3 regions of the Colwellia sp. MB3u-55 genome follow, and region 1 is predicted to be linked to each of the others. Evidence: predicted binding sites of a transcription regulator. Region 1 holds the regulator's gene; each other region holds the start of a gene.

Region 1 (11,113 bases):
CATTGATTTAGCCGGTGATGTTCTCGCCAGTGGTCTACATCAAATCAGAGTGATTAAAGACCTTTATTTTCCAAGAATAAAACTATCATTTACATTAATAAATGCTGAGAAAGTCATAATACTTAGCGATAATGTTAATTTAAAAGATATGAGTTTTATGATGGGCGGACGCTTAAAATATAGAAATAATGCATTAAGTTATGAAAAAAAATTGCTTGATGATTGGTTTAAAAATACTTTTGCAGATTATGTTGAAAAATAAGCGTTCCATTTTTTAACGTTAGAGAAAGCAAAAGGCCATCTTTATAGTGCAATAAAGATGGCCTTTTTATTTTTACTTTTAAGCTGTACCGTTAATGAGTAACCGTTGCACTGTTTTCAAAGTTCGCTAAAACGGTAAAAAGCTTTTCTATTTTCTTTACCGTATCTATTAACGTTTGTTGATCTGATGTTTTTTGCCAAAAAATTAAATCGTTCGCGACTTCTTCAACATAAGGCTGAAAAGTATTTGCCGAACATTTGAAACCAGCGTCTGCTTTAAATATTGCCTCAAAGCTTGCTTGCTTGTTTTTTCTTAAATCAGCTAAAGTCGCATCAGCGGTTAGCGATTTTTTTAAAATAATTGAAATATTATCAACGAGTTGTTTACTAACAGTTGCGCTCATAGTGTCTCTATATTGACGATTGTTTTGATATATCGCTATTATGCCAAATTGATGGGCGTTTTGTTAGCTTCTCCCGCAATTTCTCGTACTAATTTTGGCATTAAAAAGCCAGGTAATATCGCCATCATTTTTTGGACAATTATTTTTGCCTCCTCTTCACAAATATCAAAGTGAGCAACCCCTTGTACGGGATCAAACATATGTAAGTAATAAGGTTGAATACCACTATCAAATAAAGTTTCACTGAGTTGACATAAGAGTTTGGCATCATCATTCACTCCTTTTAATAATACGCTTTGATTAAACAAAGGAATTCTTGCCACACGTAGTTTTTCGAGTGCTTGCTTTACTTCATCATCGATTTCATTAGGGTGATTAATATGTAAAACCATGGTTGCCTTTAATCGACTTTCAGACAAAATGTTCACTAATGATGTTGTTATGCGCTGTGGGATAACAATGGGTAAACGCGTATGAATACGCAAGCGTGTCAAATGTTTAATCGGCTCAAGTTGTTCAATAAGCCACTGTAGATGATCATCACTTGCCATTAAAGGATCGCCACCACTAAAAATCACTTCATTAATTTCAGGATGATCGGCAATATATTTGAGTGCTGGCTGCCAGCGAACTTTATTGGGACTGTTTTCATCATAAGGAAAGTGGCGACGAAAACAATAACGGCAATTAACCGCACAACCTGACTTTATTATCATCAATACTCGGTGCTTATATTTATGCAATAAACCTTCGGCAACCGTGTCGTGTTCTTCTAGTGGATCCATTGAATAGCCATCAGAGATAACAAACTCATCAGAGAGTGGCATAACCTGTTTAAGCAGCGGATCGTTAAAGTCGCCTTTTTTCATTCTTGTAATAAAAGGTCGAGGTACACGGACCGGAAATAACTTACGTGCGGAAAAGTGTTGCAGATAATCTTGGCTGTCAATTTCTAGCATATCTAAAAGCTTTTTCGGATCTGTAACGACATTACTTAACTCTTTTTGCCAAGAAATGTGCAATTGTTCGCTTATTTGGGGTATTATCTGCGGCATTTGTAATTTCAATTTAAATCTCTGCGTTATTTGTTTGAGTATAAGAGAACATTCATATGGCTAATTTTAGTACAAACCAATTTAAGGCTGGCCTTAAATTAATGATTGACGGCGAACCATGTAACATTTTAGAAAACGAATTAGTAAAACCAGGTAAAGGCCAAGCCTTTAGCCGGGTAAAAATTCGTAAACTTATTTCTAATAAAGTCTTAGAAAAAACCTTTAAATCAGGCGAGTCTTGCGAAGGCGCTGATGTAATGGAAACCGAGCTAGCTTACTTGTATGCTGACGGTGAATTCTGGCATTTTATGAATAATGATACCTTTGAGCAAATTGCCGCTGATGAAAAAGCAGTTGTAGATTGTATTAAATGGTTAAAAGAAGGCGATCTTTGTACCATTACTTTATGGAATGGTTCACCTATCACAGTAACAACCCCTAATTTTGTTGATCTAGATGTTACAGAAACAGACCCAGGATTAAAAGGTGATACTGCCGGTACGGGTGGAAAACCAGCAACGTTACATACCGGTGCGGTTATTCGTGTACCGCTATTTATTCAAATTGGTGAGACAGTTAAAGTGGATACGCGTACAGGTGAATACGTATCGCGTGCAAGTAAATAAGCACTTTTAACGATTATCTACTGCGCTATTTTCAATAAGCGTTTTAATAAGTAGCCAGTGCATTTTGGCTATTTAGGTTTATTATAATTTAGCAATGAATAAAATTTAGTATTAAAAAAACCTGCTGATGCAGGTTTTTTTATAGATAAACGACTAGTTTATCTGTCTGGTATGAAGTTTTAGATAATCAAATAGCTCTTTGTAATACTTGCCAAGCTTTTCTGCTTTTTTCTCTTTTGCCGCTTGTCGTACTAATTGACGTAGCTTTTGTCTTTCCATCGACTCATGCTCGTTCAGTAAAGCTTCTACAAAGTCATTACCTTCATCAATAGCGTCATCGCGCATCTTTTCAAGTTTAACAAACTTAGCTGTTTCTTGTTGATGCTTATTTGCCATAACATCAAGAGCATGTTTAATTGGCTCTAAATCAGATTCTGATAATATTCTTGCCAAGTGGCGAACATGGCGACGTAATGCTTCATGTTTGTTTTTAATTTTATCAGCTAAAATTAAGGCGTCCTTAATCTCCTCAGTAAAAGGAATTTTACTGCGCTGATGCTTAGATAAATCAATAAGCGACTGTCCAAAGATTTGTAACTGGATCATTTCGCGCTTTACTTCTGATTTACTTTTTAATTCTTCATCTAATTCATCGATATCGTTAGCAGAGTCGGGCATAATATTCGTTATTAAAGTGATAATTATCGCTATTATACTCGTAAGTGCTTATGGTATACAGCGCATATTCTCCAATTTCCTGCATTTATAGAAGAAAACAATAAATTATGACTGAAACGATGAACGCTAAACAATCGATGAACGAACAATTAAGAGACGTTGAGCAACGTGTAGCACAAGTACTCGACTTAGCAAAATCGCTAGGAGCAGATGCAGCTGAAGCTTCTATAAGCCGCCAACAAGGGTTAAGTGTTGGTACGCGGTTTGGTGAAGTGGAAACGGTTGAGTTTACTAATGACGGTGCATTGGGTATTACTGTTTACCAGCAAGGTCGTAAAGGGAGTGCTTCAACCGCAGATTTATCAGAAGCGGCTTTAAAGCAAACAGTACAAGCGGCGGTTAATATTGCAAAGTATACCTCTGTTGACGACTGTTCAGGATTAGCAGACAAGGACATGCTTGAAATGTCGCCTGCTGATTTAGACTTATATCACCCAAAAGTTTTAACAACAGACCAAGCTATTCAACTCGCCAAAGAATGTGAAGACAGTGCGCTAGCGTATGACCCTCGTATTACTAACTCAGATGGTGCCTCACTTGATAGCTTTGAAGGCTATAAAGTGTATGGTAATACCAATGGGCAAATTGTTGGCTATCCGAGCTCTCGCCATAGTTTAAGCTGTGTAATGATCGCCTCTGAAGGTGATGATATGCAAAGAGATTATGCTTACACCGTTAATCGTGATTTTGACTTAATGGATAATGGCGTTGCTATTGGTGTGCAAGCATCAAAAGAAGCGCTATCGAGATTAAATGCTCAAAAATTACCGACAGGAAAAGTACCGGTGATGTTTCGTGCCGATATTGCTAATTCAATTTTTGGACATTTTATTGCGGCGATCAGCGGTGGTAATTTATACCGTAAATCATCTTTTTTAATGGACGCTATTGGTAAACAAGTTTTTCCTGACTTTTTAAACATCAGTGAACGCCCTCATATTTTAAAGGGCTTGGCGAGTAGTGCTTTCGACAGTGAAGGCATAAAAACGGTTGACCGTGAAATTATTGTCGATGGTTGTTTAGAGACCTATCTATTAACCAGTTACTCAGCACGTAAACTAGGGCTTAAATCTACTGGTCATGCCGGTGGTATTCATAATTGGAAAATTAACGCCAAAGGTTCTGCCAATGGTGGTGATTTTAATGCCATGTTGAAAAAACTTGGTACTGGCTTTCTTGTCACTGAATTAATGGGACAAGGCGTTAATGTAGTCAATGGCGATTATTCACGTGGCGCTGCCGGTTTCTGGGTTGAAAACGGCGAAATTGCTTACCCGGTATCAGAAGTTACCATTGCAGGTAATTTATCTGATATCTTTAAAGGCTTAGTAGCAGTCGGTAGTGATGTTGATTTACGAGGCAGTATTTTAACGGGTTCATTGTTAATTGAAGAGATGCAGGTTGGCGGTAATTAATCACACCCTGCTATTTTAACAAGGTACATTTGATTACTAAAACCAGCAGACCAACAATGAGATCTTGAAAAGCTATCAAGATCTCAATAAGCCCATATCTAGTTTAGGTGAGGTTAGGTTAGGAATAAAGTTGCAGTTCCTAAGAAAGCGAATATTCCAACCACATCGGTAATCGTTGTTAATATCACACTACCAGCGAGAGCAGGGTCAATATTCATTCGTTTTAAAAACAGCGGGATAGCGACACCAGCGATACCAGCAGCGGTTAAATTCATTAACATTGCAAAGGCTATTACGCCACCAAGCATTAAATTTTGTTGCCAAATAGCCACAACACCGGCAATTAATACCGCCCAGATAACGCCATTCAGAAAACCAACAGCAAGTTCTTTTTGAATGAGTATTCTCGCATTCGAGTCGCCAACATGGCCTAGTGCAATGGCGCGAACAACCAGTGTTAAGGTTTGGTTACCGGCAACACCACCCATACTAGGCACTAAAGAATTTAAAATAGCTAAAATAGCCAGTTGGCTTAAAACACCTTCGAACATACTCGATACAGCAACAGCCAGTAGTGCGGTAATGAGATTAACGCCAAGCCAAATAGAGCGTTGTTGTGTGCTTTTTAAAACCGGAGCAAAGGTATCAGCTTCCCCATCTAAACCCGCCATACTCATCATCGAATGTTCGGCATCTTCACGAATAATATCGATAACATCGTCTATCGTGATACGACCAAGCAAACGACCTTCATCATCAATCACTGGTGCAGAGAACCAATCAAATTTTTCAAAGAGTTGTGCTACGTCACTATCAGACAAATGCACTTGAATTGCTTCAATATCTTTATCAATGAGTGTTGAGACGATAATTTCAGGTTTGGCGGTAATTATCGCCGCTAGAGAAACGGCGCCAATAAAGTGATTTTTACCATCGACCACATAAAAAGAATCGGTCGCTTCAGGTAAATCACCTCGTAAGCGTAAATAGCGCAATACCACATCAACCGTTACATCGGGACGAATTGTTATGGTATCAGTGTTCATGATACCGCCAGCAGTATCTTCTTCAAATGACAACGCGGCTTCGACTCGACCTCGGTCTTGCGAATCCATAGCACTTAATACTTCTTGATAAACACTATCGGGTAGAGTACGTAAAACTTCAGCTAAATCATCAACATCCATACCTTCAGCAACGGCGGCTAATTTTTCAGGGCGGATAGTTTTTAAAATACCTTTTCGAACTTCCTCATTGAGTTCTTCAAGTACTTCACCGTGATTATCTGCGTCGATAAGTTGCCATAAAACGGCACGACTTTTCGAGTGAGATGACTCTAATATTAAAGCAATATCATAGGCTGGCATGTTCTGTAGTAATTTTCGAACGTGCACAAACATACCGCTACCAAGTGCTTCATTGACTTGTTGCAGGCGTTGATGATTTTGTTGTTGCTCTGATATTTCCGGCATAAAGTTTTCCTGTGCCGCAGTAATACGAAAATTATATTGTCTATATCTTAGTCAAGATGCACTGGCTAAGGTGTTGTAATGAATGATAACGTAACTTTATTTTTTATTCAGTCTTTTTATCATTCGTCTTCATCAAATTTATCAGAAAATAACTGGCATACATCGTTAAGTGCTTGTTGAGCATCTTCTCCTTGGGTAATAACCTCTACGGTTTTCCCAAAGCCACCGGCCAGTAACATTAACCCCATAATACTGCTGGCATCAGCTTCTTTGCCCTCTAAGCAAATAGTAACGTTAGCATTAAGCTTTTGGCTTAACTGGGCAAGTTTAGTGGCAGCACGTGCGTGTAATCCCAGTTTATTGCTAATGGTTAATGATTTATTATATTTTGGCATAAAGTGACCGTTATTAAGTGCTTTGTATTTTAATGTCGCGATGATGAGATTGAACATCTTCGCGTTCTTTTCTGAGATTGTTTGCTAATATTTCCGCAATATAAACTGAACGGTGTTTTCCACCTGTACAACCAATAGCGATAGTAATATAGCTGCGATTGTTTCTTTCTAAGTGGGGTAACCACGTCATCATAAAACTGTTAATTTGCCAGATAAATTTAGTGACAATCGGTTGGCTAGCAAGAAAGTCTCGCACGGGTTGATCTAAACCAGTAAAACCTTTTAAGTCTGTTTCCCAAAAAGGGTTAGGTAGAAAACGTGCATCAAAAACATAATCTGCGTCTTGTGGTACACCGTGTTTAAAGCCAAAAGATTCAAACACCACCACCATAGATGCCGAGGTTTTGCCCAAAATTCGCTCACGCACTAAATCAGATAATTGATGAGGTGATAACTGGCTGGTATTAATATACAAACCCGCACGCGTCGAAATAGGCTCAAGCAGCTTTTTCTCTAAAGAGATGGCTTGGTCGAGTGGAATATTTTGTTTAATTAAAGGATGCAAACGACGCGTTTCACTAAAACGTCGAATAAGATCAGAGTCATCGGCATCTAAATACAGGATATCGAGTTTTACCGTTTTTGGCAGATAATCTAATATCTCTGAAACATCATTAGGGTCATTGGGTAAGTTACGTACATCTAAACTAACCGCTACTTTGTCGTAATCATTAATAACGGTATGTGCTAATGCAGGCAATAAATTTACCGGAATATTATCGACACAGTAGTAGCCTAAATCTTCGAGTACACGTAAGGCGACACTTTTACCTGACCCTGAGCGACCACTGACTATCAAGAGTTTCATTTGAGTTTTCCTGGGTTATTATTAGATTTTATTAACGTTGAGCATGCTTTATTATAGTAAAAAGCTCTTGCGAATCTTTGCATTTTCTTATTTGCTTTGCGAATTGTTTAGTACTAAATATTTGCGCAATACTTTGTAAGGTATCTAAATGTTGTTGGCAGTTTTCTTCGGGTACAAATAACGCAATAATAATATCGACAGCACGGTTGTCTATCGCATCAAATTCAACGGCTTGTTCACTGGTCAGCAATACAGCAATAACTTGTGACGTGTTAGTTAATCGACCATGAGGAATCGCAATGCCATTTCCTATACCGGTAGATCCAACTTTTTCACGCGCCATTAAGCTTTCGAATAATTGATGAGTATCAATATTGTCGAATTTTTTTGCCGCAGTTGTGCTAATTATTTCAAGGAGTTTTTTTTTGCTTGTACCCTTAATTGCACACAGGGTGCAATCAAGGGTAAGGATATCTTGCAACTTCATTATACTACTTAGATTCTTTGGTGAGTGAACAGGCGATAAACAGCATTAATGCTGATTCGTTTTACCTTTGTACTTTAATATTTGCCGGTCAAGCTTAACAACAAGACTATCAATAGAGGCATACATGTCAGCATTTTCAGCTTTTGCATGTAAATCAGAGCCACTAACGTGAACAGTCGCTTCAGCAATTTGATTTGATTTTTCAACGGTGAGAACAACATGTACATTATTGATATGATCAAAATGTCGGCTTAATTTTGTCATCTTAGTCGTGACGTTTTCTCGTAAAGCTTCGGTAATGTCAACATGGTGGCCAGAAAGATTAATTTGCATAAGCTTAATTCCTCATCTTTTCGTTAAAGTAAACTTTTTCGTTGGTTAGAAGGTGGAATAGAAAGTGACTCTCGATATTTTGCTATGGTACGTCGAGCTACATTTATCCCTTGGTCGGCTAATAAATCAGCCATTTTACTATCACTAAGTGGTTTTGCTGGGATTTCGGCAGCAACAAATTTTTTGATTAGTGCACGAATAGCTGTTGATGAGCATTCGCCACCGCTTTCGGTGCCAACATGGCTTGAGAAGAAAAACTTCAGTTCGAAAATTCCACGTGGCGTATGCATGTACTTTTGTGTTGTCACTCGTGAAATGGTTGATTCATGCATATCGACAGCTTCGGCAATATCATTTAAAACCATTGGACGCATGGCTTCATTACCATGTTCAAAAAAGCCAATTTGACGTTGCACAATACAGTTTGACACTTTTAATAAAGTATCATTACGGCTTTCTAAGCTTTTAATAAACCATTTAGCTTCTTGTAAATTTGAGCGAATAAATTGTGTGTCCGCTGTCGACTTCATCGAACGTGACATCGAAGCATATTGCTGATTCACCGAAAGTTTTGGCGCAGTATCAGGGTTTAATTCGACCACCCAACGGCCATTTTTCTTTTCAACAGACACATCAGGAATAACGTACTGGTCGTCACTCTTCATCACACTATCGCCGGGTCTAGGGTCAAGTGATTGAATAAGACGTACCACTTCGCGCAGTTGGTCTTCTTTCAGTCGAGTTTTACGCATTAATGTACGATAGTCTCGGCTACCCAGCAGATTAATATGGTCACGCAAAACTAACTTACTTTCTGCTAGCCAAGGTGTAGCTGGGTCAAATTGATTAAGTTGAATGATTAAACATTCTGAAATTGAACGAGCAGCGACGCCGACAGGATCAAAGAGGTTAATACGTTTTAGTACCACCTCTATTTCATCAAGCTCTACTCCTTCAATGGCAACACTCTCTAAAATGTCTTCACTAGATACCGTTAAGTAACCGGCGTCATCAACCGCATCAATAATTGCTGTCGCTATAGTGCGGTCTGTTTCGGTAAAAGGGCTTAATTCCATTTGCCAGCGCAAATGATCTTGAATAGAGTCTTGGGTCTCGCCTTGGTAAGTATAATCTTCTGAAGAGGGGCCTGAACTTGAACTTGCTGCACCAGCTGTGTAGTTATCATCCCAAGTGGTATCCATGTTTAATTCTTCAGGGATATCGTTTTTGTCCATGGCTTCAGTAGTGGTGATTTCATCAATGGTAGGCGTAGCGTCTTCGCTACCATCAGAAGCTGGGGCTTCTTTAACATCACCAGTACCGGCAGTGTGAGCTTCTTCAAGGTTGTCAGTACTTTTATCTTCGGGATTATTTGAAGACTCATCCATTTCTAATAATGGATTGCTTTCTAAGGCTTCTTGAATTTCTTGTTGAAGCTCTAACGTAGACAGTTGCAGCAATTTGATTGCTTGCTGCAATTGTGGCGTCATGGTTAATTGTTGTCCTATGCGGAGTTGTAGAGTAGGGCGCATTTAGGTCATTAACTTCCTATTATTTTTAATGGGATATTTTCGTTTTTTTCATACGAAGATATTATTCACTTACTGACTACTATAGCGTGAATTGTTCACCAAGGTATACATCTCTTACATGTTGATTTGCAAGAATTTGATCTGCAGTACCTTCTGCAATAAGTTCACCATGACTAACAATATACGCATGTTCACATACATCGAGAGTTTCACGTACATTGTGATCAGTGACCAACACACCAATGCCACGTTCTTTTAAGTGTAGAATAATTTTTTTAATATCACCTACTGAAATTGGGTCAACACCAGCAAAAGGTTCATCTAATAAAATAAATTTTGGTTCAGCAGCTAAAGCGCGGGCAATTTCTACTCGGCGGCGTTCACCACCCGATAAGCTCATGCCTAAATTATCTTTGATATGACCTATGTTGAATTCTTCAACAAGATGTTCTAATTTTTCTTCACGTTCAGCATCTGATAATTCTTTTCGTGTTTGTAAAATAGCCATAATATTATCGTAAACACTGAGTTTTCGAAAAATAGAGGCTTCTTGTGGTAAATATCCGATGCCTTTTCTAGCACGCTCATGCATAGGCGCTAACGTCAGGTTTTCGTCATTTAAAATAATATCGCCACTATCACTTTCAACCAAACCAACGATCATATAAAAAGAAGTTGTTTTTCCGGCACCATTTGGGCCCAGTAAACCGACTATTTGTCCTGCTGAAACTTGCATACTGACATTTTTAACCACTTTTCTGCCTTTATAGGCTTTGGCAAGGCCTTTTGCCATTAGGGTGCTAGTGCTCATAAATTAATTTTTTCCTGAGTTTTCGCGTCTGTGGTTGTCGCTTTAATTTTTTCTTTTGGCTGAAAAATCGTTTTAGTGCGTTCGTTAGATTTACTTTCAGCATTAACATACTGAGTGGCAATATTGTAAGTAATTCTACTGCCACTAACTTCACTGCCTTCTTGCTGTAATAGCGCATTTCCTGAAATGATCACTAAATTATTTGCAGGCTCATATCTTATTTCGTCGGCTTGTAAGCTAAGTGGAGTGCCATCGGCTAAGGTTTGTTTAAAGGTTGCTGGCTTCCCTTTAGCGATGTAGGTTTTTTCTTCACTGCCTGATTGAGTCAGCACTTGTACTAAATCAGCACGTATAACTAATGAACCTTGAGTGATCACCACGTTATCAATATAGCTGAATATTTTATTTTTAAGATCAACGGCTTGTCTTGAAGCGTTAATTTCAATCTTTTGTTTTATATCAAATTTTTCAGCGAAAGCTGACGAAAATAGCGGAGTTGATAACAATAAGCACAGTAGGCTATTTTTTAACAATTTCATAAATTGATTTCACATGTTTAGTTAGTGTCATTTGGTTGGTGTTTAAGTCGACAATTAAACCTTTACCATCGATGGTAAATCCTTTACCGATAATTTTAATTTCTTGTTCTGAACTTATGATGTTAGTTTTTAGATCAAGTTCAAAGTATTTTCCTTGAACTTCTTGTAATAAGCTAT
Region 2 (11,113 bases), on a different contig from region 1:
TAAATTTAAATTATTAATCAACTTGTTAAAACAAGAAGGCTTTGAACGCACGGTTGTTTTTGCCAATAAACGTGAAACGGTCCAGCATTTGTCAGGAAAACTCTACGCTGAAGAAATCCCTTGTGCTTGGCTTGAAGGTAAAATGCCACAAGACAAACGTAATCATGCCATTAACCGATTACGCTCAGGCATGGTAAAAGTGTTGGTTGCTACTGATGTTGCTGCTCGTGGTTTAGATATTGATGACATTACTCATGTTATTAACTTTGATATGCCACGCAAAGCAGATATTTATTTACACCGTATTGGTCGTACAGGCAGAGCGGGTAATAAAGGTACAGCTATCTCTTTAGTTGAAGCACACGATATGCCAGTCATTGCCAAGATTGAACGTTACATGGACGAGCGTTTATCACGTCGAAATATTGAAGGCTTAAAACCACAATATAAAGAGTCTAAAGTTGCCTTGAAAAAACCTAAAATCAAAATTAGTAAATCACAGAAAAAAGCTAAGGCGAAAAAACAAGCAAAACGTGCAAACAAAAAGAAATAAAGGTAGAGTAGAATTATAGGAGGGTTTTCTAGTTTTGAAAGCCCTGATTATCATATTGATTTGTCAGGTAAAGTAAGTTTTAATTGATAATAAAAACCGTTTGCTATTACGCTAGGATGCACGGCATGGTCGAATAAATATATCGATGTTTGCGTGAATTGAATGAAGACAAAATATTTATTATGGCTAAAATACAATATAATAATGAAATAGAAGTGCAGGCCAAGTATTGGCTATCTCGCATTGAACAAGGATTATCGCAACAAGAGCGACAAGCTTTTGTTGCTTGGGTTAATCAAGAAAACAATCATCACTTAGCCCTTCATAAGTACTCACCTTCGACCAAAATTTCTAAGTTACTTGCCGAGTTTAATGGTTTATTTCCTTTAGAAAAAAAACACTCTCCTCACTCTAAAAAATTATTCATGCAATTATCAATGGCTGCCAGTGTTATTTTCTTTGGTATCATCACCAGTGAGTTTTTTTTAAATAAACCGATATTTTCGTTTTTTCAATCAACGTCATCTGAAGTTATTTACGATCAATTTTCAACAAAAATAGGCGAGCATAAAAAAGTGACCTTACCCGATGGTTCAAATGTCGAGTTAAACACTGATAGTTTACTCACTATTAGCTTCAGTGAAGGACATCGTCAATTAAATTTGATCAAAGGCGAAGCCTCTTTTGAAGTCGCAAAAGATAAATCACGCCCCTTTAGTGTCACTTCTGGGCAACAATCATTTACCGCTTTAGGCACCATTTTTAATGTACAAAAAAGCGATAATAATCAGTTAGAGTTAATTGTTACCGAAGGGCGAGTATTAATCGCTGATTCGAATGAAACATTACCGGCATTAACTGAAAAAATAGCCAGCACGGTTCAATTTCCGCAAAAGAATAGCATTATAGTTGCAGGTGAAAAATCGACTATAATCAACAAAATTCAATCACCGACAAATAAAATTTCATCACTCACATTATCTCATGAACTTTCCTGGAAAAAAGGCATACTTATTTTTGATGGTGAATCACTGGCCACTGCACTTGATGAAATTAGTCGCTATACCGATGTTAAATTTACCATCAAAGATAAAGCGCTTGCCCAAATGAAAGTGTCCGGTTATTTTAAGTCAGACGATGTTGGTACTTTATTAGATTCAATTAGCTATAATTTCGACCTAATATATACCAAGACAAGTCACAATACTGTAGTTATCACCAAAGCCACTGACGCCATAATTTAATGGTCAACGCCTCAAGTAGGCTATAGATAAATACAGTGAATGAAAATTATAAATAGAAGGTGAGCTTTCTGTATTCAACGAACACAATTAAAGCACTAGTTGACACCTTGCTAAACTATTTATTTAAAGAAAGAAAAAAGCAGCCACTTAGTGCCGTTTTAATAAAAAAAGTGATACATTTTTTTTGTTCATTCTTTATTATTCTTCCATTATCTTTTAGTTTAACTACTCAAGCTAAAGTACAAGCTATTGCACCTAATATAACGCACTTTTCTGTCGCCGCTCAATCCGTTGATCAAGCATTAATTAAACTTGCCCAGCAAGCCGATCAGACCATTATATTTTCTTATGATTTAACCCGACGTTTTAACAGTAATGCCATAGAGGGTTATTACTCAGTTTCTTTGGCTTTGAGGAAACTCCTTAAAAATACGGGTCTTCATGCAGAAGTAAATAATAAAGGCCAATGGTCGATAAAGCAGAAAAATAACGTTACCGCACAGAGCAAGTCTAAACAAAAAATTAATACCACAGAAAAAGCCAAATCCATTGAAAAAATAGTTATTGTAGGTAGTCATATTAATGGCAGAACCGTAAAAGAGTTACCTGTTCCTGTTGATATTATATCTGCTGACACTCTGCGTAATAGTGGCCAGACTAACCTTGGTCAAATATTGCAGGCACTAGTACCTTCTTTTAATTTTTCTCGTTCAGCAATAAGTGATGGCAGTGACGTATTACAGCCAGCAACGTTGCGTGGTTTAGGGCCAGATCAGACACTGATTTTATTAAATGGCAAGCGTCGTCATCAAGCGAGTTTAATTCATATTAATAGCTCTGTTGGGCGAGGTACAGCCGGAACAGATATGAATGCCATTCCAGTAGGAGCGATTAAACGTATTGAAATTTTACGTGATGGTGCAGCCGCACAATATGGTTCGGATGCTATAGCGGGTGTTATTAATATTGTGTTAAACGATAGTAGTGAACAAACAACCTTATTAACATCAGCTGGTGCTTATGAGCAAGGCGATGGTCAAGATTATCAGCTATCTTATACACAAGGTTTGCCGTTGGGTGATGATGGTTTTATCAATGCCACATTAAGTTTAGTCGACCATCAAAGTACCAACCGCTCAGGTTTACATGGTGCCTGCCAATTTGGCCAGTGCACTCAATTGGACAATGGTCATTGGCAAACCGATGATCCAAGAGAGTTAACAGCTAACCGAGCAACATTTCGTATTGGCGACCCTTCGTATCAACAACTTTCTTTTGCCGCAAACAGTACATTTGAACTGAATCACGGGCAACTTTATGGCTTTTTAACCTATTCACATCGAGAAAATCAATCTGCCGCTTTTTTTCGTCACAGCGCGAATAGTAATGAAAACCCATTATTAAGCGATGGGCAAGCCGTTATTCCTCAAGGTTATTTACCCAAAATAGATTCAGATATAAAAGATATGTCATACAATTTTGGCTATAAAGCGGCTTTCGATAATGACAGCGCCATTGATATTTCATATACCTATGGCAAGAACCAAATAGACTATACGACTAAAGATTCACTTAATGCTTCTTACGCTAACTATCTATCACAAACCAGTGACTTAACAGCAGATGAATTACGTGCTCAATTACCAAAGTCTGCTTTTGCTTACGGGCTATCTTTGTCACTTGAGACAGTGAATTTACTCTTCAGCCAAGACTATGAAAATTATTCACTCGCGTTAGGCACAGAATTTCGCCAAGAAATATACAAAATAATACCAGGTAACCCCTACAGCTTTCAGGATTATGATACTGACAATAATCAAGCATTGTTTGACCAAGATGCCGCCGGTGGTATTCAAGGTTTTCCAGGAGTCGCACCTGAACTTGCGGTTAACGAGAGCCGAGATGTTGTTTCAATTTTTGCGGAGTCTGTGACCCAAATCAATAACTCTATCGAGCTCAGTGCGGCCATTCGCTATGATGATTATGATATATTTGGTAACAGTACCAACACAAAAGTTGCGGTGCATTGGCAAGCACACCAACAACTTATTTTACGTGGTGCCTATAGCACAGGTTTTCGTGCACCTTCTATGCAGCAAATGTATTTCAATAATATCAGTACACAGTTTATTGTTGACGAAAGTGGCTCTCTGTTGAGTGAAGAAGTGGAAACCTTCAGAAATGACAGTACTTTGACCACTCGACTCGGGGTGCCTTCTTTAAAAGAAGAAGAATCTGATAACCTCAGTGTTGGCTTTATCTACAGCCCTACTGATAATATAGATATAAGTGTTGATTTTTATCAGATTGATATTGATAACCGTATTGTCATTAGTAGTAAATTGGGCATGGGAATATCACCTCTACTCGATCAAGCTTTTACTGAGGAGTCTGCTACCAAAGGACAGTTTTTCTTAAATGGCGCTGATACCACAACTCAAGGGACAGATATTGTTGCTACTTGGCAGACTCAAGCTTTTGCTGGAGATATTAACTTCACCTTGGCGGCAAACTTTACCAATACTGAGGTAACCAAGTTATTTACACCTGATCACAGCACTCTGCATACCATTAGCGTTGAAGAAATTTTTTCACAACAAGATATTTCTATCATTGAAGAGTGGCAACCACGCAATAAAATAAGTCTAAACACCCTCTATAAAAACCAGCATTGGACCATCAATATATTATTCAATCACTATGGTAAATATACGATAACCGATGGTGGTAAACAAACTTATGGCGAAGAGCTATTAACTGATATTAGCGTTAGCCATCAAATGACAAAAAATCTTGCGGTCACTGTGGGTAGTCATAATTTATTTGATGTTATGCCTGACAAAAATCGTATAGGAAACTCTCGAGGAGGCACGATTGAAGATCAACAAGGTAATATCATTGTTGATAGCCCGGGTGTATTTAAATATTCACGCCGTTCAGCTCCTTTCGGTTTTAACGGCGCTTATTTTTATGCAAGTCTGCAGTATAATTTTTAAGGGTGTGCTGTTAACACTTAATAATAAGTAACCGCTTTAATTTCACGTTTTGGTGAAGAAGCTAAATAAATATTATAAACATCTTCAAAGTCTAAACTTAACTCTGTGGTATAGCTGTCGCCAACAGGATAGCTTTTAATCACTTTAGCTGCGCGGATAACACCTTGAACTGACGCCGACACTTCATTTTTACCCATTATCAGTTGTGACATGGTCATTTCACCATTTATTTTTTGCCCATAAACTTGTTCTGCAAGTTCGGCATAAGCGGCAAGCTTTGAGGCATTAATCGCCATCAACATGCGCTGAGTTTCATGTTGGGAGTTTTGCAAACTTATCGGCGCTTGACCAATAGCATGTAACACTGGGAAGGTTTCAGGTTTAACACTTTGCCATTGTACGTGTTTGTCATAAACACTAGAACAACTGACGAGTAACAAAGCCAAACTACCAGCGGTTAATATATTAAGAATAATTTTTTTCATCATAAATACCAAAAGTTAGTCCTACATCAATGTAAAAAACTAATTAACAATTTTAATTGAACGTTCGTCATCTGCTAACATAACGCTGTTTCGAATAATTAATCCATCTTTTATCCGAACACTTTCATCTTGATTAATCTGTTCACCTATTACCCAGCTTGGAATAAAAGATTGTGCCGTGGCAACAACAACACGTGATTGCATTCCAATCATCCGAGCATTAATCATCACACCATTTTCTTGTTCCATCATGGTACCGGTTACAACATAGTCAATAATCTGCCGCTCTGGTAGCTCTTTCCAGTCGCGACTAAAAACATAATCGCCTTGAGCAGTAACACGAATATGTCCCGTCGTTTTAAAATCAATAACAACTAAACCATGGCGCTGTAATTCATGAACAAAGTTCTCTGATATTTGATTACCCAGCCAATTAGTTGACTCAAGGTTTTCTAATTCGACAAAAGAAGCTACCGCGATAGGTGTTTTAGGATTTACAAAAGAGCTACTTTCAAGCATCTGATAAGTAAGCCCTTTAACCACATCTGCTATCGCATGCCTAGGGAGATTGAAACTGTCAATTTCACCTCGCACTTCTTGCTTTGATTTATAAAAATTATCTTCATCACTCATCATATTCATTGATGAACACGACATCAACGTTGGAATAAATAATGGAATAAGCCACTTTTTCATTGAGCTCCCCTTAATCGCTCTGAAAGCGAATAATCAGTTTTGCAGTAATATCGATAAACGACATCAAATAGTTTCTAAAATAAATAAAGCACAAATCGCGCCAATCTATAAAGTTACCAGAGCATAAAAATAAGTGGGCATAGAAACTGCATATTCGACAGGAGATATTAAACCCTTTTTACTGACGGACTTCATATGCGTTTATTTATATCAGCTCTACTTTTATTTTTTATCACTCTTTCTGCTGATGCCCAGTGGTATGAAGCTCAGGGAAAGTCAGTAATAATGCAGGGCAATGCCGAACGAGCAAAAACATTAGCCATAGAGAACGCATTAAAAAAAGCCTTACTGGTTGCCGGTGCTTCAGTATCGAGTGTGCAAAAAACGGTTAACGGATTATTGACACAAAATGAAATTAATATTCGCGCCAGCGGTACTGTTAATTCTTTTGAGCTGGTTGATGAAAATTATGAGGGCAATTTGGTCACCGTAACCATTCGTGCTGACATCTTCCCACAAAGTAAACAGTGCTTCTCTTCTGATTATCGAAAGTCTTTATTAATTACCCGTAGTAACTTAATGCATAGAGAGCAAGCAAGTATCGGTAAAGTTTATGCGCTTGATAATAAATTGATGGCTAAGCTTGCTTATAAAATTAACAACCAAGGTATTTATCTAGACACCAGATTGTTGTTAAAAGAAAAGTCTCAGTTCTCAAGATTAAATAACAGTTTGCAAGTTGAAGCAATAAAAAGTCTTACCATGTCGTTAGCTAATATCAGCGATACTCAGTATGTCATGTATTCTGAAATTAATGACATTAGCTTTGCACAGGGCTCAACCAATGGTTGGCAGTTTTGGCAAGAAGATGTTTTTAACCGTCAGTTTAGTGTCAGCCTATATATTTACAACGGTAGTAATGGTGAATCTGTCTTCACTAAGCAGTACCGTAGCTCTGCCCCATGGGAATTTGGCAAACGTCAGCAAGTTGATGTTCATAGCGAAGTATTCTGGCAAAGCCAATACGGAATGGCTATTGAAAAAGTGTTAGGCGATATGATCATTGATATCGACGAAAATATGATGTGTCAACCTACTCGAGGCAAGATAGTACAAATAGCCGGTAATTCGTTAACGATTAATTTAGGCAAAAAGCATGGCGTAAAAGTTGGTGATGAGTTTTCTCTATTACATTTAAATAATATCATTACTGACGCAGGAAAAACCTATGCCGGTTTTAACGTTAGCCCTTACACAGTAAAAATAACGCAGGTGTCTCAGCAAAGTGCACAGGCAATGACTACTGATGGGCAATTACTGGGTAACATCCAATCAAATGATTTAGCGGTCCGTTACTAGCTTCATCGTTATATCGATAGTTAACGTTAACAGCAGGCTGTTAACGTTAACATTGCCACTATTTTTCGCCTTACTCGTTTGACACAGTAATACGTTTGATCAATAAAGCTGAAAGCCCTGCAAACAAAGCGGAAATAATTAAACAGGTAATTAAGTTAGTAAATTGATAAATAACACCTGACATCACGGTACCTAATAACCTTCCCAGGGCATTAGCCATATAATAAAAGCCAACGTCCATAGAAACGCCATCTTCTTTCGCCATGGCAACGATCACATAGCTATGCAGCGCCGAATTAATAGCAAAAACAGCCCCAAAAATAAATAAACCAGCGATAATGATGATTTCAGTACTGATGTTGAGCTTGGTCGCATAAAACATCAACAGTGCTAACAACAAGGTGACACTGGATAAAATCATACCCCAAGTAAATAACAGATGACCGTTGATATTATGTTGGTTGTTTTTAATAAAAAATTTAGGTGTTGAGCCTTGAACAATACCATATGCGATAATCCATAACGCCATAAATATCCCAACATTAGTATGTTGCCAACCTAAATTACTGACCAAATATATCGGTAATCCAACAACAAACCAAATATCTCTAGCGGCAAATAAAAATAAGCGCGCGCCCGCCAAGTAATTTAATGATGGGTGATTTGAGAATATCTCTTTAAATTTAACGTTGTGCTTTGCCTTACCTAAATCACCCTGTAATAATAATAGACTAAGCACAAAAACAATCGCCAACACACTCGCCATTATTAGCATAGCTGCTGAAAATCCGACGGTACTTAGTAACCAGGCACCTAGGAAAAAACCTATGCCCTTTAAGGCGTTTTTTGATCCCGTCAGATAAGCAACCCAACGAAAAAGAACAGCGTGATCTTGGTTGTTATTGGTCGTTGGTACCAGCGTTTTAATACTACTTTTAGCGCTCATCTTATTAAGATCTTTCGCTATACCCGACAGCGCTTGTGCCAACATAACCCAAATAACGGTTAAATATTGCTCAGGAACTGTCAGCATTAATAATGCAAAAACTTGGCTGAACAGACCAATATTCATGGTTTTATTCAAACCAATTTTTGCTCCTAACCATCCACCCACTAAGTTGGTAATCACGCCAAAAACTTCATAAAATAGAAATAACATCGCAATGGCAAGCGGGGAATAACCTAGATGATGAAAATGTAATAATACCAGCATACGCAAAGCACCATCGGTTAAAGTGAAAAACCAATAGTTAGTGGTAATTAATAGATACTGTTTTACCGCACTAGGCAGTGCGGTTATTTTGTTTAACATAAAGGTACCAATAATGGTATTTTCGATTGATGTTGGCGAATACTAATAAATAACCAAAAGTATTTAACACTAGCGTAACGCCAAGATATTATTCGTTTAAAAACGCCGTCTATGTCGACATTCTCAAAGACTAGTGCTTAATATCAGATCGCCCAACTAACAACATTAACTCTGCAGCTCGATTGGCATAACCCCATTCGTTGTCATACCACAAATACATTTTCAATTGGGTATCGTTAACAACCATGGTTGATAACGCATCAACAATACATGAACGTGGATCCGTTTTATAATCAACAGAGACCAAAGGACGTTCTTCATAGCCAAGTATATTTTTTAACTCTCCTTGCGCCGCCGTAGACATCAATTGATTGATTTCTTCAACAGTTACGGCTCGATTTAGCTCAAATACACAGTCAGTAATTGAGGCATTCGCTAACGGAACTCGCACGGCATGACCATTTAATTTTCCCTTCAGCTCAGGAAAAATATGGGTAATAGCGGTTGCAGACCCGGTAGTCGTTGGAATTAAACTTTGGCCACAAGCTCGTGCTCGACGTAAATCTTTATGAGGCGCATCAAGGATAGTTTGCGTATTAGTAATATCATGGATAGTTGTCATACTGCCGTGTTTTATGCCAACACTGTCTTGGAGAACTTTAACCACTGGCGCTAAACAATTAGTGGTACAAGAAGCAGCAGTGACAATTTTATGCTGTGCTTTGTTATAAAGGTGATGATTAACACCCATGACAATATTTAAGGCGCCCTCTTCTTTTACGGGTGCTGTGACCATAACCCGTTTAACACCTTGTGCTAAATAAGCGCTTAATAGCTTAGTCGTTTTCATCACTCCAGAAGCTTCTACAACAACATCACATTGTGACCAATCGGTTTCAGCTATGGTTAAATTATGACTAATATTAATGCGATGTTCACCGTCTTCATCACAAACGACCATTTGATTATTGTCTACTTGTGCATCAAATTTCCAACGACCATGAATAGAATCAAAATTCAGTAAGTGTGCTAATGTTTTAGCGTCACCTGCGGGATCATTAATTTGAATAAACTCTATTTCTGGCCATTGCCATGCCGCACGCAAAACTAAACGTCCTATGCGACCAAAGCCATTAATACCTACTTTAATTGTCATGATTTATTCCTCTTTATTTCGGTTATTCGCAACATTTTTGCTGTCTGCTTGGACGATTGCCCATATCAATAAGGTTTGTTACACATGCGCTTAAATATGCTTGATTGTTAAGACTTGATAACTCGATGACTTCTTTTTGCCAAAGTGGCATAGCATCAACGAGACTATAAAAAACCCAGCGTCCTACTTTTCGTTCACTGAGAATATGATGCAATTTAAGTTGAGCAATATGACGTGATATTTTAGGTTGGGATAAAGACAAAGCGGCCGTTAATTCACAGACACACAATTCCTTTTCCGTTTGTATCAGTAAGATTATTTTTAGCCGAGTATCATCAGCTAAATTTTTAAAAAATTGAACCGCCCTATCATTATTCATAACTGGCACCGCATTTATCCTAAAGCTAATTTGGAGCATATATAAAATAACAATATACAGCTAACATATGATTTTTCATACATATGAAAAATCATATGTTATTTTATATTGAAAGTGTATGCAAATAACCTTTTTAAATAAAAGCAGTGGTTAGATAAAATGAGCAAAAAAAAGCATGAGTTAACTCATGCTTTGGTGTTAAAAACTAAACCAGGCTAAATTTCTACCATGTCACCTTTACTTTGCAGCCATGTTTTTCTATCTGGACTACGTTTTTTTGACAGTAGCATATCCATTAACTCCATCGTTTCAGAGTGCTCATCTACAGTTAGTTGCACTAAACGACGGGTATTTGGATCCATTGTCGTTTCGCGTAGTTGCAGAGGGTTCATTTCACCCAGACCTTTGAAACGTTGCACATTAACTTTACCCCGTTTTTTCTCAGCTTCTATTCGATCTAAAACACCGTCTTTTTCGGCTTCATCTAAGGCATAGAAAACTTCTTTACCGACATCAATACGATAAAGTGGTGGCATAGCCACATAAACATGGCCGCGTTGCACTAAGGGTAAAAAGTGCTGCATGAATAAAGCACATAATAACGTCGCAATATGAAGACCATCGGAATCGGCATCGGCAAGAATACAAATTTTACCGTAGCGCAATTCTGATAAATCATCGCTATCGGGATCTATGCCTAATGCCACTGAAATATCATGGACCTCTTGTGAAGCCAGTATTTGTCCAGAATCGACTTCCCAGGTATTTAAAATTTTACCTCTAAGCGGCATAATTGCCTGAAACTCACGATCTCTTGCTTGTTTAGCACTACCTCCTGCCGAGTCTCCTTCCACTAAAAATAATTCTGTTCGGGCAATATCTTGACTGCCACAATCAGTTAATTTCCCAGGTAAAGCAGGTCCTTGAGTAATT
Region 3 (11,113 bases), 230 kb from region 1:
GCCTAATATCAGCGCTCATTTATGATGCATTGATTACTTACTCTGTTTTTGCACTCTATGTGTGCGTAATCGTCATTGTGTTGTGCACTAAAAGTCATCCGCGCAAGAGAAATAACAATAAAAGCTTTTAAAACAATGTGATAGATAAAGTAATAATGATGGCACTACCTTTGCTCTACGTAACTCAATCAATGATGAGTATTAAATAAACCTGCTTATTTAATTGACTCAATTTTAGGAGTGGTACATGAGCGGTCAAGAAGGTCTCAATATATTTTCATTCAAAGGTAAGATGAAAGCATTACATATGAGTTGGATAGCGTTTTTCATTACGTTTGCTGTTTGGTTTAACTTTGCTCCCTTGGTCTCAGTTATTGCTGATTCATTAGGGCTAACAAAAGCTGAAATAAAAACATTAATGTTATTAAACGTAGCGTTAACTATTCCAGCACGTGTTGTCATTGGTATGCTCACCGATAAATACGGTCCGCGCTTAACATTCGCGGTTTTGCTTGGTGTCTGTAGTATCCCTTGTTTTATGTTTGCGCTTGCAGATACGTTTGAACAAGCGGCACTTTCGCGCTTCTTAATAGGTTTTATTGGTGCGGGTTTTGTTATTGGAATCCGTATGGTTTCTGAATGGTTCCCCGCTAACGAATTAGGGACGGCTGAAGGCATTTATGGGGGTTGGGGTAACTTTGGTTCAGCCGCTGCTGCCATGTCACTACCTACACTAGCATTAGCCTTTGGTGGTGAAGATGGCTGGAGATACGCCGTTGCTTTTACCGGTGTATTAAGCTTGGTTTTCAGTGTTGTCTGGTATCAAAACGTAACGGATACACCTAAGGGTTCAACGTATTTCAAACCTAAACAAACAGGTGCAATGGAAGTGACCTCAACGGGCGACTTCTTCTTATTACTCGTTATGAAAATTCCTATGTATGGCGCTTTAGCTTTACTCACCTGGAAATTATCACCTGCCGGTGTCAGTTTATTAACAGAACAAAGTGCCGTCATTGCCTACATTAGCTTAGTGGTTTTGTTTGCCATTGAATTAAAACAAACCATTAAAGTAAACGGTCACTTATTTTCAAAACCGGTCGAAGAAATTCATCGTTACGAATTCAAGCAAGTGGCTGTGTTAAATGTGCTTTATTTTGCAACTTTCGGTTCTGAGTTGGCCGTTGTTTCGATGTTACCATTATTCTTCGCTGAAACATTCGAATTAAGCATGGTGTACGCAGCGATGTTAGCCTCTACTTATGCATTTATGAATTTAATGTCTCGTCCTGGTGGTGGTTGGCTATCAGACAAGTTTGGCCGAAAGAAAACCTTATTAATTTTAACAGCAGGTTTAGCTGTGGGTTATTTTTCCATGTCTGAAATCACCGGAGAATGGCCATTAGCCCTAGCAGTAGTAACAGCTATGGCTTGTTCTTTTTTCGTGCAAGCGGGTGAAGGAGCTGTATTTGCAGCAGTCCCCTTAATTAAACGTCGTTTAACGGGACAAATTGCCGGTATGACAGGCGCTTACGGTAACGTGGGTGCGGTGGTTTACTTAACCGTATTAACTATGGTTGATTACTCGACTTTCTTTATGGTGATTGCCGCTACCGCTGTGGTAGGCTTTATTACATTACTCTTTATGGTAGAGCCAAAAGGCACAATGACTGAGGTACGTGAAGATGGCACAGTTGAATTAATTAATGTCGGTCACTAAGCTAACATGACTGTTATCAATACAGACAAGCAAACGCTCCAAAGCACGGTTGTAGATTTACAACTATGCTTTGGTGGTTTTTCTCATAAAGGTTTAAAGGCAGAAAACCAAGACGCTTTTGCTGCTATTGTGCCAAAAAAGCTTGAATTACGCGCTAAAGGCGCGGTTGTGGCGATAGCAGATGGAGTATCGAGCGCAAGTAAAGCCGCTGAAGCTTCACAACTTGCGGTCACTCAATTTATTCAAGAGTATCTTGCTACGCCCGAAACATGGTCTACACAGAAATCTGCCGCTAAAGTATTAAGCAGTTTAAATAACTGGTTGTATTCACAAAGCGGATTTGTTGATGCTCTAGTTAATCAAGACTCGCCTCAATGGCTAACGACTTTTTCAGCGCTTATTGCTAAATCAAACACCGGTTATATTTTTCATGTTGGCGATACCCGTATAACAAAATATCGCCAGCAACAATTAGAAATTATAACCCGTGATCATAATCGTAAACAAATAGGGCAACAGGATTTATTAACACGCGCATTAGGTGCTGATAGCCATTTAGAAGTTGATGTTTATCAAGTCGATTTACAGGCAGGAGATTTATTCATGCTAAGTTGTGATGGTATTCATGACTTTGTTAGTAAAGCTGCTTTTAAAACACTCTTTGATTCATTGCCGTTATCACCCAATAAGTCTGACTTAGAAGCTCTTTCTGAAAAAATTGTTGCCACCGCACTTGAGCGCGGTAGTCATGACAATGTAACCTGCTTACTGGTTTATATTGACGCGATACCGAATCGGAAACTGGCAGAAATTGAACGCGACCTGAGTTCAAAAGCGATCCCTCCGGCATTAAAAGTTGGTCAAAAGCTTGATAATTACCTCGTTAAAAAAATAATACACGCCAGTATTCGTTCACACTTGTATTTAGTCGTCGATGTTAAAACAGATAAGCCTTATGTGTTAAAAGCACCCTCTGCTAACTTTTCAGATGACGCCTTTTATTTACAAGGTTTTATGCGGGAAGCTTGGGTGGGAGAACGCATTAAACACGTTAATGTCATGCGTGTATTATCTGCTAAAAAAGACAGCCAGTTTTTATACCATGTATGTGAATACATTAAAGGTCAAACCCTGGGTGAATGGTTACATGACAACCCTAAACCTAGCATTGCGCAGGTCCGCGATATAATGAAACAAGTGATCGGCGCATTACGATCATTTCAACGTTTAGATTTAGTTCACCGCGACTTAAAGCCCGACAATATTATGATCGATGAATATGGTCAAATTAAATTGATTGATTACGGCACCGTATTTGTCGCTTCACTTGATGAAAACCAAGAAACAATAAAAGAACAAGTGCCACACGGTTCATTAAATTACATTGCGCCTGAAACCTTATTGCATATGCAAGCTGATTATCAAAGTGACCTATTCTCATTGGGGGTTATTTGTTATGAAATGTTATCTGGTGAACTTCCTTACAAACCAATGCAACGTGCTGAAGTCACCATTAAAAATTATAACGACATACAATATCGTAGCATTAAACAGTTTCGACCAGAGCTGCCCTTGTGGTTAGATTTAAGCCTTCAAAAAGCAACAGCTGCAGACCCAAGACAGCGCTATAGAGCCTTTTCAGAATTTTTTAGTGATTTAAATAAACCGAGTTCATCTGCCGTTGAAGAATACAAAAACCAACCCTTGTTAAAGCGTGATCCTATCTTTTTTTGGCAATTAGTATCAACCTTATTGTTTATTGCCTTGATGGTATCTTTAATTAATTAACCCGTTCCCCTTTGCACTTACCGCTGATGATTATGGTGCACACCTCTGGTGCGTTGATGCCTTCACTGCAGTGCAAAATCGCTGTTACAACTCACACCTAAATAACTATCTGACTGAATTTATTGAGAAAACTACTTGGTTCGTTTATTGCTAATAACAAATCATTATCTAATTCTGCTAATACAGCAGTAATTTAAAGAAGTAGGGTTCCAAAAATGAGTACACAACCTCAGAAGATCGTCGTCGTTGGTAATGGCATGGTTGGCCATCACTTTGTTGATGAAATGGCGAAACATGCCGGCTATGAAATTACCGTTCTATCAGCTGAAGACCGTTTAGCTTATGACCGCGTTCACTTATCAGAGTACTTTTCTGGAAAAACTGCTGATGATTTAGCCATGACTACGCCAGCATATTACAACGAAATAGGCGTTAATTTTTTTACCAACGCAAAAGTCACTGATATTGATAAAGCTGCAAAAACTGTTACGACTGAGTCGGGTGACATTTTCGCTTACGATAAATTAGTTATGGCGACAGGATCATACCCCTTTGTTCCCCCTATTCCAGGTAAAGAACGTGACCATTGTTTGGTTTATCGTACTATTCAAGATTTAGAAGACATTCAAGCGTCAGCTAAAGCGGGTAAAGTTGGTGTGGTTGTTGGTGGGGGGTTATTAGGTTTAGAAGCCGCTAACGCCCTTAAAGAACTAGGCCTGCAGACACACGTTGTAGAGTTTGCCCCACAATTGATGGGTGTGCAATTAGACAAAGACGGCGGCGCTTTATTGCGTTCAATGATCGAAGGCATTGGTGTTCAGGTACATACACAAAAAGCCACCAATGAAATTGTCGACGGTGAAGAATGTGTTCACCGAATGAATTTTGCCGATGGAACACATTTAGAAACTGACGTCATCTTATTCTCAGCCGGTATTCGCCCCTATGATAATTTAGCACGTGAATTTGATTTAGCGGTTGGCGAGCGAGGCGGCATTGTGGTTGATAACAACTGTAAAACCTCTAACGAAAATATTTACGCTATTGGTGAGTGTGCTTTGTGGAATAACTTTATTTTTGGCTTAGTGGCGCCAGGTTACACTATGGCTAAAGTGGCCGCAGATAACATTATTGGCGGTGAACAGCAGTTCACTGGTGCAGATATGAGCACTAAATTAAAATTAATGGGTATGGATGTGGGATCGATCGGCGATGCTCATGGCCGTACTCAAGGTTGTAAAAGCTACGTCTATTCAAACCAACCTGACCAAATTTATAAAAAAATAGTGGTCAGTGCCAATGGTAAAGAATTAATAGGTGCGGTTTTAGTGGGTGATACCAGTGAATACGATACCTTATTGCAATACGCCTTAAATGGTATTGAATTACCAGAAAATCCTGACGGTTTAATTTTACCCAGCTCAGGCGAAAAACCCACCTTAGGCGTAGATGCTTTACCTAATACCGCAACTATCTGTTCATGTTTGAATGTCACCAAAGGCGATATTATCGCTGCTATTAATTGTGGCGCCGTTGATGTCGGTGAAGTAAAGTCTTCAACGAAAGCAGGAACAGGCTGTGGTGGTTGTGCCGCCTTATTGAAAAAAGTAACAGATCACGAATTAGAAAAACGTGGGGTAGAAATTAGCACTGACCTTTGCGAACACTTTGCTTACAGCCGTGTTGAGTTATTTCACATTGTGCAAGCAGAACAAATTAAAACCTTTGACCTGTTATTAGAAAAACACGGTTCAGGTCTAGGCTGTGAAATTTGTAAGCCAGCAGCAGCGTCTGTTCTCGCTTCGGTGTGGAACGATTACATATTAAAACCCGACCATGTATCACTGCAAGACACCAACGATGTCTTTCTAGGTAATATGCAAAAAGATGGTACTTATTCTGTCGTTCCCCGTATGCCAGGCGGTGAAGTAACCCCAGATAAGTTAATTGTTATTGGTGAAGTCGCTAAAGAATATAACCTCTATACCAAAGTAACAGGCGGCCAACGTATCGACTTATTCGGCGCACGTGTTGACCAATTACCGGCGATATGGAAACGCTTAATTGATGCAGGTATGGAAACTGGTCATGCCTATGGTAAATCGTTACGTACGGTTAAATCTTGTGTTGGCAGCACTTGGTGTCGTTACGGCCAACAAGACAGCATGGCAATGGCCATTTTCTTAGAAGATCGCTACAAGGGCTTGCGTTCTCCTCATAAAATTAAGTTTGCGGTTTCGGGCTGTACACGCGAGTGTGCTGAAGCACAAAGTAAAGACATTGGTATTATTGCTACTGAAAACGGCTGGAACTTATACGTCAGTGGCAATGGCGGCATGAAGCCTCGCCATGGCGACTTATTCGCGACTGATTTAGATGATGAAACCTTAGTGAAATATATCGATCGTTACTTAATGTTTTATGTGCGCACAGCAGATCGTTTAACCCGTACTTCTGTCTGGTTAGAAAACCTAGAAGGCGGCTTAGCCTACATGCAGAAAATAGTTAAGGACGATCACTTAGGGATTAATGCTGAATTAGAAAAGCAAATGCAAAATGTCGTTGATACCTATCAATGTGAGTGGAAAACAACCATCGAAAGTGAAGAGCAATTAAAGCGTTTTCGTCAGTTTGTTAACTCTGACACTGTCGATGGCAACATCGAATTCGTTACTGAGCGTGATCAAATTAGACCCGCTCAAGGTGATGAGAAAAAATATGGCGTTCAAATTCAAGCCGTTGATTTAACACCTTCATAAATACGTTTACGAATAAGGAAAATAAAATGACAACAGAAAATAGCTGGCAAACCATTTGCTCAACCAGTGATTTAATTAAAAATTCAGGTGTTTGTGCATTATTAGCAAACAAAGAACAAGTGGCTTTATTCCAAGTAGGCAAGGACACCGTTTATGCTATTTCTAACTTTGATCCCTTTGGTCAAGCAAACGTTTTATACCGTGGTTTAATTGGTGAAACTAAAGGTAATATTTACGTTGCTTCACCCTTATTAAAACAGCGCTTTGTTTTAAATTCAGGAGCCTGTTTAGATGATGATACCTTAGCGATTAAAACCTATGAAACACGCGTTACTGATGGAAAGTTAGAAATATTTGGTTAAGGATTTTATCCTTTATTTTCATAAAAATCCTAGCAAAGTCAACAATGCTGGGATTTATATTTTTTTACCATTCATCATTAAATTTAAGCCTAATATGACTCACTTAGCATCGGCTACAAAAATGTCAGCATACGCGAAGATTAGTTATCCCAATCCTACATGCTAACGTGTTTAAAACAGTTAATACTGGAAGAGGTTATTTTGGTGCATCTCTGCATCAAAAACTAATAAAAACGAGTATAGAAAACAAAAGTAAAAACTTAACCAATTGATATTAAATAAATTAAACTTCTGGTGTGAATTATGCTTTAATATTCTAAATATACTTAATTCTTGATTTTAATTTGAATAAATTGAAAAATAAAACCTTGTCTTTGCCTAATAAAAATACCATACATCAGGATGTTCCTTCAGGATTAAAAGTATTGCTTGCCGAAATAAACCATGCAAAAGCAAAGGTATTAATGAGCGTACTGATAAATGAGCAATATGATATCTATCATGTTGCTCATTCTGGCGTACCTTTATTAAGAGATGTTAAACAGCTAAACCCAGACGTTATCATTATTGATATAGAATCTCCAAACAGAGATATGCTTGAAAACCTTAATAAAATTTCTCAATTCGCCCCTAAACCTATCGTAGTTTTTTCAGAACAACAATGTGCCAATACTACCATTAATCAGATGGTCAAATCAGGGGTTAGTGCTTATGTGGTAGGGGAAGTTAACCAAACAAGAGTGAAGTCAATTATTGATGTGGCTATTGCGAGATTTGAGCTTTTTCAAGGACTAAAACAAGAACTTGCTGACACTAAACAAAAATTGTCTAGTCAGAAAAGTATCGATAAAGCTAAACGTTGGTTAATGGAAACAAAACAACTGTCTGAAATAGATGCGTATCACTTCATTCGAAAAATAGCGATGGATAACAGCCAAAAAATGGATGATGTTGCCAAAAATATCCTTTCTGTTGCTAGCATTTTTTAGATATTTAAAGACGTGTTAAAAAATTGTAGAGAATATCAATTATGCTTAATATTGAAAAAAAAAATATAACCCTTGGCTTTATGCCATTAACAGATAGTGCCCCCTTAGTCATTGCTCATGAAATGGGATTTTACGAAAAATGGGGGCTTAACGTAAACCTAACCAAACAAAATTCTTGGGCCACATTAAGAGATAAATTGCATAGCGGAGTTATTGACGCCGCCCAAATGTTAGCCCCTATGCCCATTGCCTGTAACTTAGGTTTACACGGACAAAAGTCAACCGTGATTGCCCCAATGATATTGAGCCGTAACGGTAATGGCATCACGTTATCGACTAAACTCTACCAAAAAATATTATTACAACACAATACCAATGAGATCAGTATGCCATTTTCGGCCAATATATTGAGACATGAAATAGAGCAACGAAAAAAAGAAGGTAATAAATTAACCTTCGCTGTCGTTTTTCCTTATAGCTGTCATCATTATCAACTTATTGAATGGCTAAAGAATAGTGATATCGATCCATCAGACATTAATTTATTAATTGTACCTCCTTCAAACATGGTGCCTTCTATGCATTCAGGGGATCTTGATGGATTTTGTGTCGGTAGTCCTTGGAATGCTAAAGCGGTTCGAGAAGGTGTTGGCATCACAGGTGTTACTTCTTCTGACTTATGGGAAGATTCACCTGAGAAGGTGCTTGGATTAATGTCTGATTGGCAAGTTAAGCACCCAGAAACAACATTTGCCTTAATATCTGCTTTATATGAAGCATGCCAATGGCTTGAAAATATTCCCAATCGCTTTGAAGCAGCGAGGTTATTGAGTCGTGCAAAGTATTTAGACACACATATCGACGTAATTGCGCCTTCATTAATGGGAAGTTGCCTAACCCTTAACAATACATCACCACGTAAAGTAGAAAGTTATCAACAATTTTCGACATTAGGTGATCCCACATTCAATAGGCCAGCACATCATTACGTTGAAAACATTGCCAAATTAATGCAAGCGTGTGGGCACATAAACAGACAACAAATAACGGATCTAGACATTGCTTCGATCTACAGGGAAGATATTTATCAAGCTGCTATATACAAGAATAAGTAGAGCCTTTATTAAAATGGAGTATCTGCCTGCAGCTCTATAGACACCAAAATAGTGCAAATACTTATCACTGTTGGAGCAAAGTATTTAATCATAAACACATAAAACAAAGTAAACCACTGATTTTAAATACAATTAATAAATGGCACTAATTGTGCTTTATAGTTAATAGCGTTTTCATGTTCATTCAATCAACAGCGGTTGTTTTAACGATAAAGTGAAAATTGACTCAAAACTTATTTCGTTAAAACTAATCGCACTGCAACGACGTAGTCATTGTTAGTTTGGCATTGAAGCCCACAGTACTCGGATTGTATCCGAAGTACTGTGGGCTTTTTTATTTGGAGAAAGGTATGTTGAAAACAACTTTAAAAAATGAATATAAAAAATTATGCCGTACTGTAATTGCAGGACTATGTATTTCTGGCTCCCTACTGACTTCGTCTTTACAAGCAGCAGAGCTAGGCTACCCAGAAAAAGAAGAACTTAAATTTGGCTTTATTAAATTAACTGACATGGCCCCCATCGCGATTGCTTATGAAAAAGGCTTTTTTGAAGATGAAGGACTATACGTCACGATTGAATCACAAGCGAACTGGAAAGTATTGCTTGATGGCGTTATAGATGGTCGTTTAGATGGTGCTCACATGCTTGCTGGCCAACCCATTGCAGCAACGATTGGTTACGGGACTAAAGCTGAAATCATTACACCTTTTTCAATGGACTTAAATGGCAATGCGATTACTGTTTCTAATGAAATTTGGAAGCAAATGAAGGTCAATATTCCTAAGCAAGCCGATGGAAGACCTGTTCATCCGATTAAAGCGGATGCCTTAAAACCTGTTGTAGAAAAGTATCTTGATGAAGGTAAACCTTTCAACATGGGTATGGTGTTTCCAGTGTCGACACATAACTACGAGTTACGCTATTGGTTAGCGGCTGGTGATATTCATCCTGGATTTTACGCTCCTCATAAAGGTGATACATCAGGAAAGATTGACGCACAAGTGCTGTTGTCAGTAACCCCTCCTCCACAAATGCCAGCCACAATGGAAGCCGGCACTATTTATGGTTATTGTGTAGGTGAACCTTGGAACCAACAAGCCGTATTTAAAGGCATTGGTGTGCCGGTCGTTACCGATTATGAAATTTGGAAGAACAACCCAGAAAAAGTATTTGGTATTACTAAAGCCTTTGCTGAAACATACCCAAATACCACCATTCGTTTAACACGCGCACTAATTCGTGCCGCTAAATGGTTAGACGACAACAATAATGCTAATCGTCCAGAAGCAGTGAAAATTTTATCTCAGTCAAACTATGTTGGTGCTGATTACGACGTTATCGCAAACAGCATGACAGGGACTTTCGAGTACGAAAAAGGTGATGTCCGTTCAGTACCTGACTTCAACGTATTCTTTCGCTACAACGCCACTTACCCTTACTACTCTGATGCTATTTGGTATTTAACACAAATGCGTCGTTGGGGACAAATTAGCGATGACAAACCTGATAGTTGGTACAAAGATATTGCCGCACAAGTTTATCGTCCTGATATTTACATGGCTGCAGCGCAATCATTAGTTGATGACAAGTTATTGTCTAAAAGCGACTTTTCAGACTTAGTCGGTGAAGACGGTTTCCGTACTCCTCAAAAACACTTTATTGACAACATTGTTTATGACGGTACTCAACCAAACGCTTATATAAACAAGTTTAAAATTGGCCTAAAAGCTGGTGACAAACTTTAGAACCTTGTCGTATTTTAGCCAGTACTTTACTGAGTAGTTATGCGCCGTCAATTAACTGGCAGCGCATAAAGGAGAACAAAAATGACGGCTGTAATTAATAAAAAAACATTAGGTATTGTGCCAATGAGTAATAACAAAATAATCGGGTCCTTTATTTCAGAAAAGGCACAAGCGTTGATATTACCTATGGCCGGTATCTTCTGTTTTATGCTGCTATGGTCGTTTACGGCAAGTAGCATTGATACTTCGCTCGGAAAATTCCCTGGACCCAGTGCAGTGGCTACTCAAGTAGTTAATTTAATTGATGAGCATAATGCTGAACGCGACAAAGAAGATGCTTTTTATATTCGCCAGGACTTACGAAATAAAGTGCGTATGGCAAAAGATCCAAGCTATCAAGCTAAAATACGAGTTTATACTGGTAAAGAAACATTTTTAGACCAAATATTCACCAGTTTAGTGACGGTAATTAGTGGCTTTTTAGTGGCTGCTGTTGTTGCTATTCCCTTAGGTATTGCCATTGGTTTAAGTAAAAATTTAAATACGGCAATAAACCCTATTATACAAATTTTTAAACCCGTATCTCCTTTGGCTTGGCTACCGATAGTAACCATGGTAGTCAGTGCACTTTA

Evidence for each region. The regulator sigma-54, encoded in region 1, starts transcription at its own class of promoters, with help from an activator protein. The targets are predictions, from matches to a motif close to GTTGGCACGNNNNTNGNNT.
Region 2: H4J66_RS14915 (FlgO family outer membrane protein) is a predicted target of sigma-54. The motif match lies at 6,061-6,079, and genes of this name have one in related genera.
Region 3: H4J66_RS17475 (CmpA/NrtA family ABC transporter substrate-binding protein) is a predicted target of sigma-54. The motif match lies at 8,872-8,890, and genes of this name have one in related genera.

Annotation. Positions count from the first base shown of each region.
Region 1 is NZ_JACGUS010000122.1:507,724-518,836, reverse strand. It holds gene H4J66_RS18545 (DUF3016 domain-containing protein) at 1-262, shown strand, start outside; gene H4J66_RS18540 (hypothetical protein) at 354-665, opposite strand; gene epmB (EF-P beta-lysylation protein EpmB) at 704-1,720, opposite strand; gene efp (elongation factor P) at 1,777-2,346, shown strand; gene yjgA (ribosome biogenesis factor YjgA) at 2,500-3,024, opposite strand; gene pmbA (metalloprotease PmbA) at 3,132-4,499, shown strand; gene mgtE (magnesium transporter) at 4,613-5,971, opposite strand; gene H4J66_RS18510 (HPr family phosphocarrier protein) at 6,091-6,366, opposite strand; gene rapZ (RNase adapter RapZ) at 6,380-7,234, opposite strand; gene ptsN (PTS IIA-like nitrogen regulatory protein PtsN) at 7,266-7,721, opposite strand; gene hpf (ribosome hibernation-promoting factor, HPF/YfiA family) at 7,767-8,054, opposite strand; gene H4J66_RS18490 (RNA polymerase factor sigma-54) at 8,078-9,586, opposite strand; gene lptB (LPS export ABC transporter ATP-binding protein) at 9,666-10,397, opposite strand; gene lptA (lipopolysaccharide transport periplasmic protein LptA) at 10,394-10,936, opposite strand; gene lptC (LPS export ABC transporter periplasmic protein LptC) at 10,917-11,113, opposite strand, start outside.
Region 2 is NZ_JACGUS010000119.1:40,477-51,589, forward strand. It holds gene srmB (ATP-dependent RNA helicase SrmB) at 1-553, shown strand, start outside; gene H4J66_RS14900 (FecR family protein) at 736-1,797, shown strand; gene H4J66_RS14905 (TonB-dependent receptor) at 1,905-4,793, shown strand; gene H4J66_RS14910 (LPP20 family lipoprotein) at 4,811-5,281, opposite strand; gene H4J66_RS14915 (FlgO family outer membrane protein) at 5,318-5,974, opposite strand; gene H4J66_RS14920 (flagella assembly protein FlgT) at 6,170-7,333, shown strand; gene arsJ (organoarsenical effux MFS transporter ArsJ) at 7,404-8,645, opposite strand; gene H4J66_RS14930 (ArsJ-associated glyceraldehyde-3-phosphate dehydrogenase) at 8,776-9,801, opposite strand; gene H4J66_RS14935 (metalloregulator ArsR/SmtB family transcription factor) at 9,824-10,180, opposite strand; gene parE (DNA topoisomerase IV subunit B) at 10,396-11,113, opposite strand, start outside.
Region 3 is NZ_JACGUS010000122.1:277,908-289,020, forward strand. It holds gene H4J66_RS17445 (NarK family nitrate/nitrite MFS transporter) at 248-1,720, shown strand; gene H4J66_RS17450 (bifunctional protein-serine/threonine kinase/phosphatase) at 1,727-3,508, shown strand; gene nirB (nitrite reductase large subunit NirB) at 3,724-6,267, shown strand; gene nirD (nitrite reductase small subunit NirD) at 6,294-6,629, shown strand; gene H4J66_RS17465 (ANTAR domain-containing response regulator) at 6,974-7,618, shown strand; gene H4J66_RS17470 (CmpA/NrtA family ABC transporter substrate-binding protein) at 7,660-8,733, shown strand; gene H4J66_RS17475 (CmpA/NrtA family ABC transporter substrate-binding protein) at 9,084-10,481, shown strand; gene H4J66_RS17480 (ABC transporter permease) at 10,605-11,113, shown strand, end outside.